3 regions of the Allobosea sp. 05T433 genome follow, and region 1 is predicted to be linked to each of the others. Evidence: riboswitches for the same ligand, from Rfam matches in the RefSeq annotation. Region 1 holds a riboswitch; each other region holds the start of a gene.
The links. A riboswitch is a leader RNA that binds a small molecule or an ion and turns the genes downstream of it on or off. The one in region 1 is predicted to bind cobalamin.
Positions count from the first base shown of each region.

Region 2: linked by a shared signal. The riboswitch ahead of AC1DGP_RS12460 (TonB-dependent receptor plug domain-containing protein) and the one ahead of metE (5-methyltetrahydropteroyltriglutamate--homocysteine S-methyltransferase) in region 1 are both predicted to bind cobalamin.
Region 3: linked by a shared signal. The riboswitch ahead of AC1DGP_RS25980 (CbtB domain-containing protein) and the one ahead of metE (5-methyltetrahydropteroyltriglutamate--homocysteine S-methyltransferase) in region 1 are both predicted to bind cobalamin.

Region 1 covers NZ_JBFTKS010000013.1:27,035-31,322, reverse strand. Annotated here, with positions in the region: gene AC1DGP_RS18615 (TonB-dependent hemoglobin/transferrin/lactoferrin family receptor) at 1-1,498, opposite strand, end outside; cobalamin riboswitch at 1,794-2,018, shown strand; gene metE (5-methyltetrahydropteroyltriglutamate--homocysteine S-methyltransferase) at 2,128-4,288, shown strand, end outside.
Region 2 covers NZ_JBFTKS010000007.1:241,335-245,622, reverse strand. Annotated here, with positions in the region: gene AC1DGP_RS12475 (FixH family protein) at 1-48, shown strand, start outside; gene AC1DGP_RS12470 (heavy metal translocating P-type ATPase) at 54-2,261, shown strand; gene ccoS (cbb3-type cytochrome oxidase assembly protein CcoS) at 2,258-2,434, shown strand; cobalamin riboswitch at 2,452-2,652, shown strand; gene AC1DGP_RS12460 (TonB-dependent receptor plug domain-containing protein) at 2,773-4,288, shown strand, end outside.
Region 3 covers NZ_JBFTKS010000023.1:77,739-82,026, forward strand. Annotated here, with positions in the region: gene cobW (cobalamin biosynthesis protein CobW) at 1-464, opposite strand, end outside; gene AC1DGP_RS25970 (DUF1636 family protein) at 469-858, opposite strand; gene AC1DGP_RS25975 (CbtA family protein) at 908-1,648, opposite strand; gene AC1DGP_RS25980 (CbtB domain-containing protein) at 1,661-1,891, opposite strand; cobalamin riboswitch at 1,879-2,061, opposite strand; gene cobU (bifunctional adenosylcobinamide kinase/adenosylcobinamide-phosphate guanylyltransferase) at 2,202-2,726, shown strand; gene cobO (cob(I)yrinic acid a,c-diamide adenosyltransferase) at 2,740-3,351, shown strand; gene cbiB (adenosylcobinamide-phosphate synthase CbiB) at 3,455-4,288, opposite strand, start outside.

The DNA of each region.
Region 1 (4,288 bases):
GCTTGAAGATCGTGCCGACCTGCGGGATCAGCTTATGCGAGTCGATCTCGCGCGGAGCCTTGCCCGGCACGATGACGTAGCCTGGCCCAATGCTCGGGTCGATCTTGTAATTGGCGTAACGGACGCCCGGCGTGATCGTCCAGCGACCGTTTAGCAATTCGATTTCGTCCTGCAGATAGAAATCGTAGCGCGTCGTCGTCGCGTTGGCGAAGTTGAAGCCGCCTGCAATCGTCGTGGTGGTGACGCCGGTCGACATGTTCCGGACGTCGTCGCGACGCTCATAATCGGTCTTGGTGACGTCGCCCTGGAACCCGTAGGTCAGCCTGTGGAAGCTCGAGCCGAGCGCGAAGCTCGACTTGGCCTGGATGTCGAGCTGGGAGAATTGTTCGGAATAGTCGAGGAAGCCGCGGGTGAAACGCTGCTGGTTGTTGGTCTGCGTCTGGTAGCGATTATTGGTGACCTCACGCTTCTGTGGCGAGAACGATGCCTGCCAGCGGATCGAGTCGAGGAAGCTCGTGCCGACATCCCATTGATGCTCGAAGGCGATGCGCTGGCGTGACTTCACTTCATCTCGGATATAGGGTCCGTTGCGGAGACCAGACGCCAAGACATTGTAGTCCCAGAGCTGATTTACCTTTGAGCTGTTGTCGAAATACTCTCCGGTCAGCTTGAACGTATGGTCTGTCGTCGGCGAGAAGACGATCTTGCCGAAGGCGTTCCAAACCGTGCTGTCGAGCGGGTTCAGCGTGTCGCAGCCGAGATAGCGCAGGCTCGGCACGGGGCAGCCCCAGCGGCCGCCATCGGCCCGGGCACGGCTGAGTTTGGCCTCCTCCGCCGTCTTCTGGCTCAGGCCGACAATGGCCTCGAGGGCAGGGGTGAGCCTGAAGGCCGCAATGCCGGTCTTGGTGAAGGAGCGGTCGAAACTGTCATACCCGGCATCGAGACGTACGGCATACGGCTTGTCCTTGCCTTTCAGCAGGTCCTGGGGATCGAGCGTACGATAGGCGACGATGCCGCCCAGAGCATCGGCGCCCCAGAGCACGGAGCCCGGGCCACGCACGATCTCGACGCTCTTCAGGAAGGGCATCTCGACAAAGTTGCGATTGCCATCAGTGATGCGCTCGATCACACGCGATCCATCGACCTGCATCTGGACGCGGTTGCCGCCGACCCCCCGGATCGTGAAGCCATCGAGGTTGCCGAACGGGTCGGTGCCGCTGGTGAGGCGGTTGACGCTGACACCCGGCTGGTAGCGGACGAGGTCCTGCATGTCGCGCGTCATGCGCTCGTCGAGTTCCTGCCGTGAGATAACGTTCACGACGCCGGGAACATCGAGAACCTGCTTTTCACCGCGTGTCGCCGTGACCGTAATCTGGTCGAGCGTGAACGCCGGTGACGCACTGCCGCCATCTGCGATCGCTTGAGAGTAACAAATCGTGCTTTGAAGGATTGTAAAAAGGAAAGTGGCTGAAAAATATAGTTTTGATTTGTTCTTCATTGGAAGACCCCAGTCCATTTGCGGGTGGATGTAGTCCGCTGGTACTAGGATTCGCAATTGTAAATTTGACACAGTGTTTTCTGATGTATTTTTGTAGTGAAGTACATGCAATCTATAATAGATATAGATTCTAATTATTCTACTTTAGCAATTGCGCGGGGAACTGCTTGCCCCGCATCGCCTGCGCGCGACCAGGGTACACCCCGCCGTCGGGGGCAGCGTCAGTCGGCGCAGATAGCGACATGGAGACATAAAGATGTCTTTATATTCCCATTGACTGCGGCGAGCATTTGGACCTAGGTTGGGGTGTCGTGGTTCTCTGGGTCTGTTTGCCCGGAGCTAAGAGGGAAGCCGGTGCGTCGAGGTCGCTATTGACCTGGGCAAGGCCGGCGCTGCCCCCGCAACTGTAAGCGGTGAGCCGCTGTCCAAGATGTGTCACTGAGGCCGGCAAGGTCTCGGGAAGGCCGGACAGCAGCGATGACCCGTGAGCCAGGAGACCTGCCTCGACGAACTGAACGTCCTCGGGCGGGGTGTCCCGGTGGAGCGCTTTGCGATTGCGCAGGCTCTTCGCCGGCGGAATCCTGGACGCGTCCGCTTTGGCCTTTGCTCCCAACTTCTGGGGTAAGCCTATGTCATCTTCACTTCCTGTCGCGACCCTTGGGACGCCGCGCATTGGTCCGCGCCGCGAACTCAAACTCGCTCTCGAAAGCTATTGGTCGGGCAAGTCGACCGAAAGGGACCTGCTCGACACCGCCGCCGCATTGCGCGCCGCCGACTGGGCGCGCCAGAAGGCACGCGGCGTCACCGTCATCCCGTCGAACGACTTTTCGTTCTACGATCAGGTGCTGGACATCAGCGTGATGGTCGGCGCGATTCCCGAGATCTATGGCTGGAAGGGTGGTCCGGTCGGGCTGGCGACCTATTTCGCCATGGCGCGAGGTGCGCAAAGCGAGACCGAGCCGCACACCTCCTGCGGCCATGCCCACCACGACCACGAGCATTCCCACGGCGCCCCGGCGCAGGAAATGACCAAGTGGTTCGACACCAACTACCACTACATGGTGCCCGAATTCGCGACCGGACAGCGCTTCGCACTGTCCTCGCTCAAGGCGGTCGACGAGTATCGTGAGGCCAAGTCACTCGGCTACGACACCCGCCCCGTTCTGCTTGGGCCGGTCACCTATCTGAAACTCGGCAAGAGCAAGGACGCCAGCCTCGATCCGCTCTCGCTGCTCGGCGAGTTGCTGCCGGTCTATATCGATGTGCTGCGCCGCCTTTCCGCCAATGGTGCCGAATGGGTCCAGATCGACGAGCCTTGTCTGGTGCTCGATCTCGACGAGGCCGCCCGCGACGCCCTGCGCCGGACCTATGCCACCATCGCCCATGCCTTGCCGCAGCTGAAGGTCATGCTGACGACCTATTTCGGTGGTCTCGGCGACAATCTCGACACGGCGGTCACGCTGCCTGTCGCAGGCCTTCATCTCGACCTCGTGCGCGCTCCCGCGCAGCTCGAGGAGGTGCTGGCCAAGGCACCGCGCGGGCTCGTGCTGTCGCTCGGCATGATCGATGGCCGCAACATCTGGCGGGCCAACCTGCCGGCGCTGCTCGGCCGGCTCGAGCCGGTGGTCGCCAGGCGCGGCACCGACCATGTCCAGATCGCGCCCTCCTGCTCGCTGCTGCACACGCCGATCGATCTCGATCTCGAAACCGATCTCGACTCCGACCTGAAGAGCTGGCTCGCCTTCTCCGTACAGAAGATGGGCGAACTCTCGGTGCTGGGCAAAGCCCTCGCGGGTGGCCGCGACAGCGTCAGGGATGCCCTGGACGCTTCGGCGGCCGCAGCGGCGGCCCGAAAGGCTTCGCCGAAAGTCCACGATGCCGCAGTCGCCGCTCGTGTCGCGGCGGTGACGCCCAGCATGACGGACCGCAAGAGCCCCTTCGCAGCCCGAGCGAAATTGCAGCGCGAACGCTTCAACCTGCCAGCCTTCCCGACGACAACGATCGGCTCCTTTCCGCAGACCGCCGAGGTCCGCAAGGCCCGCTCGGCTCATGCCAAGGGCCTGATCAGCGATGCCGACTATGAGCAATTCCTGCGTGAGGAGACGGAGCGCACGGTGCGCTGGCAGGAGGAGATTGGCCTCGACGTGCTCGTCCATGGCGAGTTCGAGCGCAACGACATGGTGCAGTATTTTGGCGAGCAGCTCGCCGGCTTCGCCTTCACCAAACATGGCTGGGTCCAGAGCTACGGCTCGCGCTGTGTGCGGCCGCCAATCCTGTTCGGCGACGTCTCGCGGCCGCAGCCGATGACGGTCGGCTGGTGGACCTATTCGCAGTCGCTGACGGTGAGGCCGATGAAGGGCATGCTGACCGGGCCCGTGACGATCCTGAACTGGTCTTTCGTCCGCGACGACATCCCGCGCAGTGCCTCCTGCCGCCAGATCGCGCTGGCGATCCGCGACGAGGTCATCGATTTGGAGAAGGCCGGTGCCGCGATGATCCAAATCGACGAGGCGGCGCTGCGCGAGGGGCTGCCGCTGCGCAAGAGCGAGTGGAAGGGCTATCTGGACTGGGCGGTGGGCAGCTTCAGGCTCTGTGCCTCGGGCGTCACCGACGCAACCCAGGTGCACACCCATATGTGCTACTCGGAGTTCAACGACATCATCGACGCGATCGCCGCGATGGACGCCGATGTGATCTCGATCGAGACCTCGCGGTCGAAGATGGAATTGCTCGACGCCTTCAAGACCTATCGCTACCCCAACGAGATCGGTCCCGGCGTCTATGACATCC
Region 2 (4,288 bases), on a different contig from region 1:
CGGGACCCGGCCTTCTCCTCCCGCAGCCGCATGATGCTGAAGGAGTGAGGCTCATGGCCGCGCAGCAGGATCTCTCCGTCTTCATCCGCCATCGCGAAAGCGGCGTCGCGGGCATGGAACTCGCGGTGGAGAACATCCGCTGCGCCGGCTGCATGCACGCGATCGAGAACGGCCTTGCCCATGAGACCGGTATCCTCAGCGCCCGGGTCAATCTCGCGCTGAAGCGCGTCACGGTGGAATGGACGGAAGGCGTACTGCGCCCAGAGGCCGTGATCGAGCGCCTCTCCCGGCTCGGCTTCAAGGCCTACCCTTTCCTGCCCGCCTCCGGCCGTGAGGACGACACAAGCGAGGAAAGGCGGCTGCTGCGCTATCTCGGCGTCGCCGGCTTCGCCTCGATGAACATCATGCTGCTCTCCGTCTCGGTCTGGTCGGGCAATAGCAGCGACATCAATCCGGTCACGCGCGACTTCTTTCACTGGCTCTCGGCGCTGATTGCCCTGCCAACCGCCGCCTATGCCGGCCGCCCCTTCTTCGAGAGTGCGCTCCGGGCTCTGCGCGCCCGCGCCGTCAACATGGACGTGCCGATCACGCTCGGCATCGTGCTCGCGCTCGGCATGTCGGTGGTGGTGACCTGGAACCACGCCGAGCATGCCTATTTCGACGGCGCGGTGATGCTGATCTTCTTCCTGCTGATCGGGCGCTATCTCGACCAGCTGATGCGCCGCCGCACGCGCGACCTCGCTGGCAATCTTGCCGCGTTGAAGGCCGAAACCGCGACCCGGCTGATGCCGAATGGCGAGGCGATGGTGACGCCGATCGCGGCCATCGTGCCCGGCGACCGCGTCCTGATCCAGCCGGGCGAGCGCGTCAGTGTCGATGGCATCATCGAGACCGGCTCCTCCGAAATCGACCAGAGCCTCGTCACCGGTGAAACCCTGCCGCATGCCGTCATGGCCGGCGCGCAGGTCTATGCCGGCACCGTGAACCTCTCCGGGGCCCTGACCGTCAAGGTCGAAGCCGCAGCCAGCGGCACCCTGCTCGACGAGATCGATGCCCTGATGGCGCGCGCGGTCGAAAGCCGCTCCCGCTATGTCAAGCTTTCCGATCGGGCGGCAAGGGTCTACGCCCCTCTCGTCCACGCCACGGCGCTCGCGACCCTGCTGGGCTGGATGGCCTTCGGCCTGCCCTGGCCCGAAGCACTGATCATCGCCATCACCGTCCTGATCATCACCTGCCCCTGCGCGCTGGGGCTGGCGATTCCGGCCGTGCAGGTCGTTGCTGCGTCTGCCCTGTTCAAGCGCAAGGTCATGCTGAAACAGGGCGATGCGCTGGAGCGCCTGGCCGAAGCCGATGTCGCTGTCTTCGACAAGACCGGCACCCTCACCCTGCCGGACCCCGATCTGGTCAATGGCGCTGAGATCGATACCGCAACCTTGCAGGCGGCGGGCAGGCTGGCAGCCGCGAGCCGCCACCCTCTCGCCCGCGCCATCGCCCGTGCCGCCGGCCATCCTGCTCCTGCGAGCGATGTCAGCGAAAATCACGGCGCAGGCCTGAGCGCGATTGTGGATGGGATCGAGACCCGTCTCGGCAGCGTCGCTTATTGCGAGGCCGGGGCGGAAGCCGCCATCGTCGCCGCGCGCCATCCCTCAGCCTCCCTGATCGCCTGGCGCCATGGCACTGAATGCGCCATCTTCGCGGTCGATCAGAAGATCCGGCCGGAGGCGCGCGACTGTATCGCCGCGCTACGCGGTCTCGGCCTCGAGATCCGCATTCTCTCCGGCGACCGAAGCGAAGCTGTCGCGCCGGTCGCCTCGGCCCTCGGTATCACGGAGGCCGAAGCCGGCCTGCGTCCCGACGAGAAGCTCAAGGCGCTCGACCGGCTCAGCGCCAAGGGGCGCAAGGTGCTGATGATCGGCGACGGGCTCAACGACGCTCCGGCCCTTGCCAAGGCCCATGTTTCGATCTCGCCGATCAGCGCGACCGACCTGGCGCAGGCCTCGGCCGACATTGTCTTCATCGGCGACAGCTTGATGCCGGTCGCCGACAGCCTGCGCATCGCCCGCAGGGCGCGCAACCTCATGCTGGAAAACCTCTGGTTTGCGGTGCTGTACAATGCCGTCGCGGTGCCGATTGCCGTCGCGGGCTTCGCGACGCCGCTCGTCGCAGCCGTCGCGATGTCGGGCTCGTCACTGGTGGTCACGCTCAACGCGCTGCGCGCGGGACGCGGCCTGCCGCGGCAGAATACGGGAGTGGCGTCATGAATATCCTGGTGATCCTGTTCCCCCTGGCACTCGGTCTCGGACTGCTGGGGTTGGCGGCCTTCTTCTGGTGCATGCGCACCGGCCAGTTCAGCGATCTCGAGGGACCGAGCTGGCGCATTTTGAGGGATGACGACCTGCGTTCGCCTGGGGACACCCGCACCAACGATCATTGACGCAGCGGCCGTTCCGGCCTTACCTCGCCAGCGACGGTTCCCTTAGGGGATCAAAAGGGAATGCGGTGCGGATGGTTCGCCATTCAATGCCGTGGCTGCCCCCGCAACTGTAAGCGGCGAGCCTTTCGCCACACGCCACTGGGGCCCTCGGACCTGGGAAGGCGGCGACAAGGCACCGACCCGCGAGCCAGGAGACCTGCCGTCAGCCGTGGTCACACGCGAACACGTTCGGACGGGGTGTTTCGATCGCTTGTTGAACTGCACGCTGGCTAAGGGCAGCGGACGGGGCCTCGCGTTCGCGGTGACGTGCCACAGACGTCAACGCCCGAGGTTCCATCGTGATCCGTCCTCCCAAGGTTGCCCGGCGCAGCCGGCTGCTCATCACCCTGTCGCTCCTTGTCTCCGCCGGCTCCCTCCCCGCCAACCAGGCATCCGCCCAGTCAGCCACCGAATCGATTGCCCTCGACGAAATCGTCGTCAGCGCGACGACGCGACCCACGCCAGCGCGCGAGATCGCCAATTCCGTGACCGTCATCACTGCCGGTGATATCGAGCGCGAGCAGCGCCGGACCCTGCCGCAGGCGCTCGCCGCCGTTCCCGGCCTCAATATCGTGCAGACCGGCGGGCCGGGCGGGCTGACCTCGGTCTTCATCCGCGGCACCAACTCCAACCACGTCAAGGTATTGATCGACGGCATCGAGGCCAACGACCCGTCGACCCCGAACCGCTCCTTCGATTTCGGCTCGATGCTGACCGACGACATCGAGCGCATCGAAGTGCTACGCGGACCGCAAAGCGGCCTCTACGGCGCCAACGCGCTGGGCGGCGTCATCTCGATCACCACCAAGCGTGGCGAGGGTCCGCCGAAGCTCACGGCCCGAGCCGAGGCCGGCTCATACGGCACCTTCAACCAGTCGGTCGGCCTCAGCGGCGGCGATGACCGCTTCAACTACGCCCTCAGCATCGCCCATTTCAAATCGGATTCGACCCCGGTGACGCCTCCCGGGCTCGTGCCGTCGGGGCGCCGCGTCAACCCGAATTCCTACGACAATTGGACCTATTCGGCCCGGTTCGGCGTCGCGCTGTCCGATACGCTGTCGCTGAACTGGGTCGGCCGCTACACTGACGGCTACCTGCTCTTCACCGGCGATTCCGGCTTTCCGAGCACGCCCAGCAGCTTCCGCAGCAGCCAGGACTACAAGCAGGCCTTCACCCGCGGAGAGGTCGTCTGGGATCCGCTTGGTGGGCGCTTCGTCAATCGCTTCGGCCTGTCCTACAGCAATCAGGACCGCACCGGCCGCACGCCGAATGCGATTGGTATCCTCGGCCTGCCGACGGAGAATCTCGGCGAGCGCACCAAGGTCGACTGGCGCGGCGACCTTGAGCTGATGAAGGGGCAGACCCTGGTGATGGGTCTGCAATACGAGCGCGAACGGCTGGAAACCCGCGCGCTCACGGCATCCAACGGCAATACGGGCGCCTTTGCCGAACTCCAGTCGAATTTCGGCGACCGGCTCTTCATGGTCTCGAACATCCGCTACGACGATGACGAGACCTTTGGCGGCCACACGACCTACCGCTTCGCGCCAGCCTATATCGTGCCGGAAATCGAAACCAAGCTGAAGGGGAGCTATGGCACGGGGTTCAAGGCCCCGACCCTGAGCGAGCGTTTCAGCGATTCTCGCCCGGCCTTCAACTTCTTCGGCAATCCCAACCTGAAGCCGGAAGAAAGCCGCGGCTGGGATCTTGGCTTCGAGCAGCCTCTCCTCGATGACAAGGTCCGGTTCGGCGCCACCTATTTCCACAACGACATCGAGAACCTGATCGTCACCAACGTGGCGCGGAACTCCTATG
Region 3 (4,288 bases), on a different contig from region 1:
GCGGCGGGATCATCCGCGAACTGGCCATCCGCCACGGCCGGACCATCGACCACGGCGATGACACCATCGACCGTGACACGTGACCGAATGGCCGGCCAATTGAACGCGTTGACCAGCGGCTTCGGCAGGGCAAGCCCCGAGGTCTCGATCAGGATGTGTTCCGGCGGGTTCGGCCGGTCGAGCAGCTTTTCCAGCGCTGGCACGAAGTCGTCGGCGACGGTGCAGCAGATGCAGCCATTCGGCAGCTCGACGATGTCCTCCGCGGTGCAGCCGGAAATGCCGCAGCCGTCGATGAAGGAACCGTCGAAGCCGAGATCGCCGAACTCATTGACCAGCACGGCGATGCGCTTGCCCCCTGCATTCTCCAGCAGGTGCCGCACCAGTGTGGTCTTTCCGGCCCCGAGGAAGCCGGTGATGATCGTGCAGGGGATCTTGCCCAGCGAGCGGGCTTGGGGAGCGTTCATGATCTCATCCTTGTTGGCGCGCCGGGAGAGGCGGTACGCGCGCGACCACGCCCTTGCGGAACGAAGCGGGTCTTTCTTTCCAGGGAACGATACCGTTTGCGCTGGCTGCAAAGCTTGCAGCTGCGTCAACGATTTCGGCGATATGGGTGTCTGCGTCGAGATCGCCGATCAGATAGGTCCATTTGCCGTCGGCCGCCAAGGCGACGGTGCAGGGGCGATTGCAGACCGCGAGGCAGTCGACGGGTTCGACCGGAAGCGTCCCGCCGTCGCGCGCGATGCGTTCGCGCAGCGCCTCGGCAAAACCCAGTCCGGGCTGGTCGTAACCCTCCGGCAGGTCCGCCCGCGCGCGCCGGCAGGCGACGCAGACGAAAATGGTGACATCGCCTTCGGGCATAGGCCGGTTCCTTTGCTTCCGGCGCGATCCCGGGGGATCGCGCTCAGCGTCAGGCCTTGGCCGGGGCTGCGGCACGGCGCGTCGCCCAGGGCCAGAGCACGCCGACGGCAAAGCCGGTAGCGAGCCAGAGGGCAGCCTGGAGCGCGAGCGAGAGCGCGGCGAAATGCGCTGCGATTTCGGCCGGGACCTTGCTCTCCGGGGCGGCGGGATGTGGTGCGCCGATCAGATGCGGGACGAGCATGGCAAGCACGGCAAGTGCCCGCAGCCAGCTCGCCTCCGTCCGCAGGAAGACCCAGAGGCCGCCGGCGGTGACGAGCGCGGTGGCGATCCACCAGGTCTGGCGGTGGAGCAGTTCGGCTGACGCGCTGCCGGGCAATTCCGGTGCGAGCCCGGTCGCCGGCACGAGGCCGAAGGCCAGGAAGCCGCAAGCCGCCCAGATCAGTGCGGTCCGTTCAGTGATGGCATCGCCCGCTGCGATCATGCCGCCGAGCAGCAGGGCGGCAAAGCCGATCGCGGTCGCAATGGTGACGATGGTGGTGAAGGCCGTGCGCTGCAAGCCGTCCTGTGGCTTCCACTCGGCGTGGTCGGCTGCGTCGGCGCCGCCATGGGCAAGGACGATCCTGGCATCGCCGGTGAAGCTGGCGTGCTGAAGCTCGGCTGCGCGCAACGCCGTCTCAAAGGTTTCCGCCTTGAGGATCAGCGGCGTGGTGGTGACATGCTGGAGTGCTGCGACCAGGAGCCCAGCAAGAAGCCCGGCCAGAAGACTGACCGTGAGAACACGATTGACCATGTTGCCTTTCCCTCAGTGGCAGGGAAAGGCGAGGGTGTGGCGCGTGTCGTGGGCTGCGTTGTGAACGCTGGTCGAATGGGCGAAGCCGACGGTGAAGATCAGGGCTGCGCCGAGTGCCAGGGCAGCTGCGACAGCCTTGACGCGCTCGGATGCGCTGGCCTGGGTGGTGATCGAAGCCGTATTCGTCGTCATCTCGGTCTCCTTGGCCACCCCGCCGGCAGCCCGCTGGATTGCATCACTCATCGACGGCAGGTCTCCTGGCTCGCGGGTCCGGATCTCTCGCCGCCTTCCCGGGACAATCCCAGTGGCCGATGGCGCGAAACTCGCCGCTTACAGTTGCGGGGGCAGCCGCGGTATCGCACCGCGTTCCCTTTTCACCTCCTTGCAGAGGCACCGTCGGGGATGATCATTAGCCATCTGCACGGTGCTGTGCAATGCAGCGATCGTGATTGCGAGCGCAGTGAAGCGATGTGATCTCTGATGGCCTGTCCCGGCTTGTTTCGCTTCGCTCGCCAGGTCCGTTCCTTAGGCTGATCTTCCCTGGGTTGAGATTTTGGCAGTGGCAGCGATCCTTTCCCCTCTTACCCTCGTTCTGGGCGGCGCCCGCTCCGGCAAGAGCCGCCATGCCGAGGCCCTGATCGAGATGGTGCCGGCGCCCTGGATCTATCTCGCCACGGCGCAGGCCTATGACGATGAGATGCGCGCCCGGATTGCCGAGCACCGCGCCCGCCGGTCGCAGGATTGGATGACCATCGATGCGCCGCTGGCCCTGGCGCAGGCGATCCGCGCGGTTCCCGCGGGGCAACCTGCCCTGGTGGACTGCCTGACGCTCTGGCTGACCAACGTGATACTGGCAGAGCAGGATGTGGCGGCTGCAAGCCGGGAACTGGTCGAGGCCTGCGTTTCGGCACGTGGCCCGGTGGTCCTGGTTTCCAACGAGGTCGGGCTCGGTATCGTGCCCGAGAATGCGCTCGCCCGACGGTTCCGCGACGAGGCGGGGCGGTTGCACCAGATGCTTGCGGCGCGGGCCGACCGGGTGATCTTCATGGTCGCCGGTCTGCCGATGCAGGTGAAATGAGCAGGAGGTTCCGATGACGATCGATGCTGACGAGGCCGCCCGCCACAAGGCCAAGATGGAAAAGCGCAAGGCGGTGCAGGATGCCGAGGTCGCCGCCAAGACGATCGAAAAGGGACTCCTGATCGTCAATACGGGGCCAGGCAAGGGCAAGTCGACCGCCGCCTTCGGATTGATCCTGCGGGCTCTCGGCCATGACTGGCGCGTCGGGGTGGTGCAGTTCATCAAGGGCGCCTGGGCGACAGGTGAACGCAAGGCGCTCGACGCCTTCGGCGATCGCATCGTCTGGCACACGATGGGCGAAGGCTTCACCTGGGAAACGCAGGACAAGGCCCGCGACATCGCTGCCGCCGGGCGCGCCTTCGCCAAGGCCAAGGCGTTGATGGACGATCCGGAGATACGCCTGCTCGTGCTCGACGAACTCAATATCGCGCTGCGCTACGACTATCTGCCGCTGGCGGAGGTGGTCGAGACATTGGCGAGCCGGCGCCCTGATCTGCACATCGTCGTCACCGGCCGCAATGCCAAGCCCGAGTTGATCGCCGTCGCAGACCTCGTCACCGAGATGACGGTGGTCAAGCATCACTTCGCGGCGGGCGTGAAGGCACAGGCCGGGATCGAGTTCTGAGGCCAGGGCATCGACCCGAAACGTGGATCGCAGCTTTCGGGAAAGTCGAAGCAAACACAGAAGGTGAGATCGTCGTTCCCGATGCGATGCCCGGTCCGATGAACTAGAGGGCGAGCGCGGTGACGGCCCCCGCAACGGCGAGCCCCCACAGCAGCAGACACGCCCTCCGATAGAGAGCGAGCGCCCGCCGGATATCCGCCGCTTCCGCTTCGGCCCGGCCGTCCCCCATCCACCCGTCGTCGACCCTGACATCGCCATAGACGCGCGGGCCCGCCAGCRGGAGGCCGAGCGCACCTGCCATCGCGGCTTCCGGCCAACCGGCATTGGGCGAACGATGATGGCGGGCATCGCGTCGGACAGCTCGCCACGCATTGGCGGGGTCTGACGTTTTGTCGAGTGCGGCGGCTGCGGTCAGCAGCAGCGCGGTGAGGCGAGAGGCGGGAAGGTTGACGAGGTCGTCGAGACGCGCCGCCGCCCAGCCGAAGGCGAGGTGGCGCGGTGTCTTGTGGCCGATCATCGAATCGGCGGTATTGATCGCCTTGTAGAGCGCGCCGCCCGGCAGGCCGCCGACGCCGAGCCAGAAAGCCGGAGCGACGATCCCGTCCGAGAAATTCTCGGCAAGGCTTTCGATTGCGGCGCGGGAAACTCCGGCTTCGTCGAGGGTTTCGGGGTTGCGGCCGACAATCATCGAAACGGCGATGCGTCCGCCTTTGAGCCCGTCCCGCTCCAGTCCTTCGGCGACCCGTGCGACATGCTCGTGCAGGCTGCGCTGTGCGATGAGGCTGGAGGCGACGAGCGCGAGGGGCAGCCAGCCCAGCGGGCCGAGGCCGCGGCAGAGCAGGGTCAGCCCCCATGAGATGGCGAATGTGGCGGCAAGCAGCAGCGCGAGGGCGAGGCCGCCGGCCGCCTTGCGCACGATGAAGGAGGCGCGCTCGCG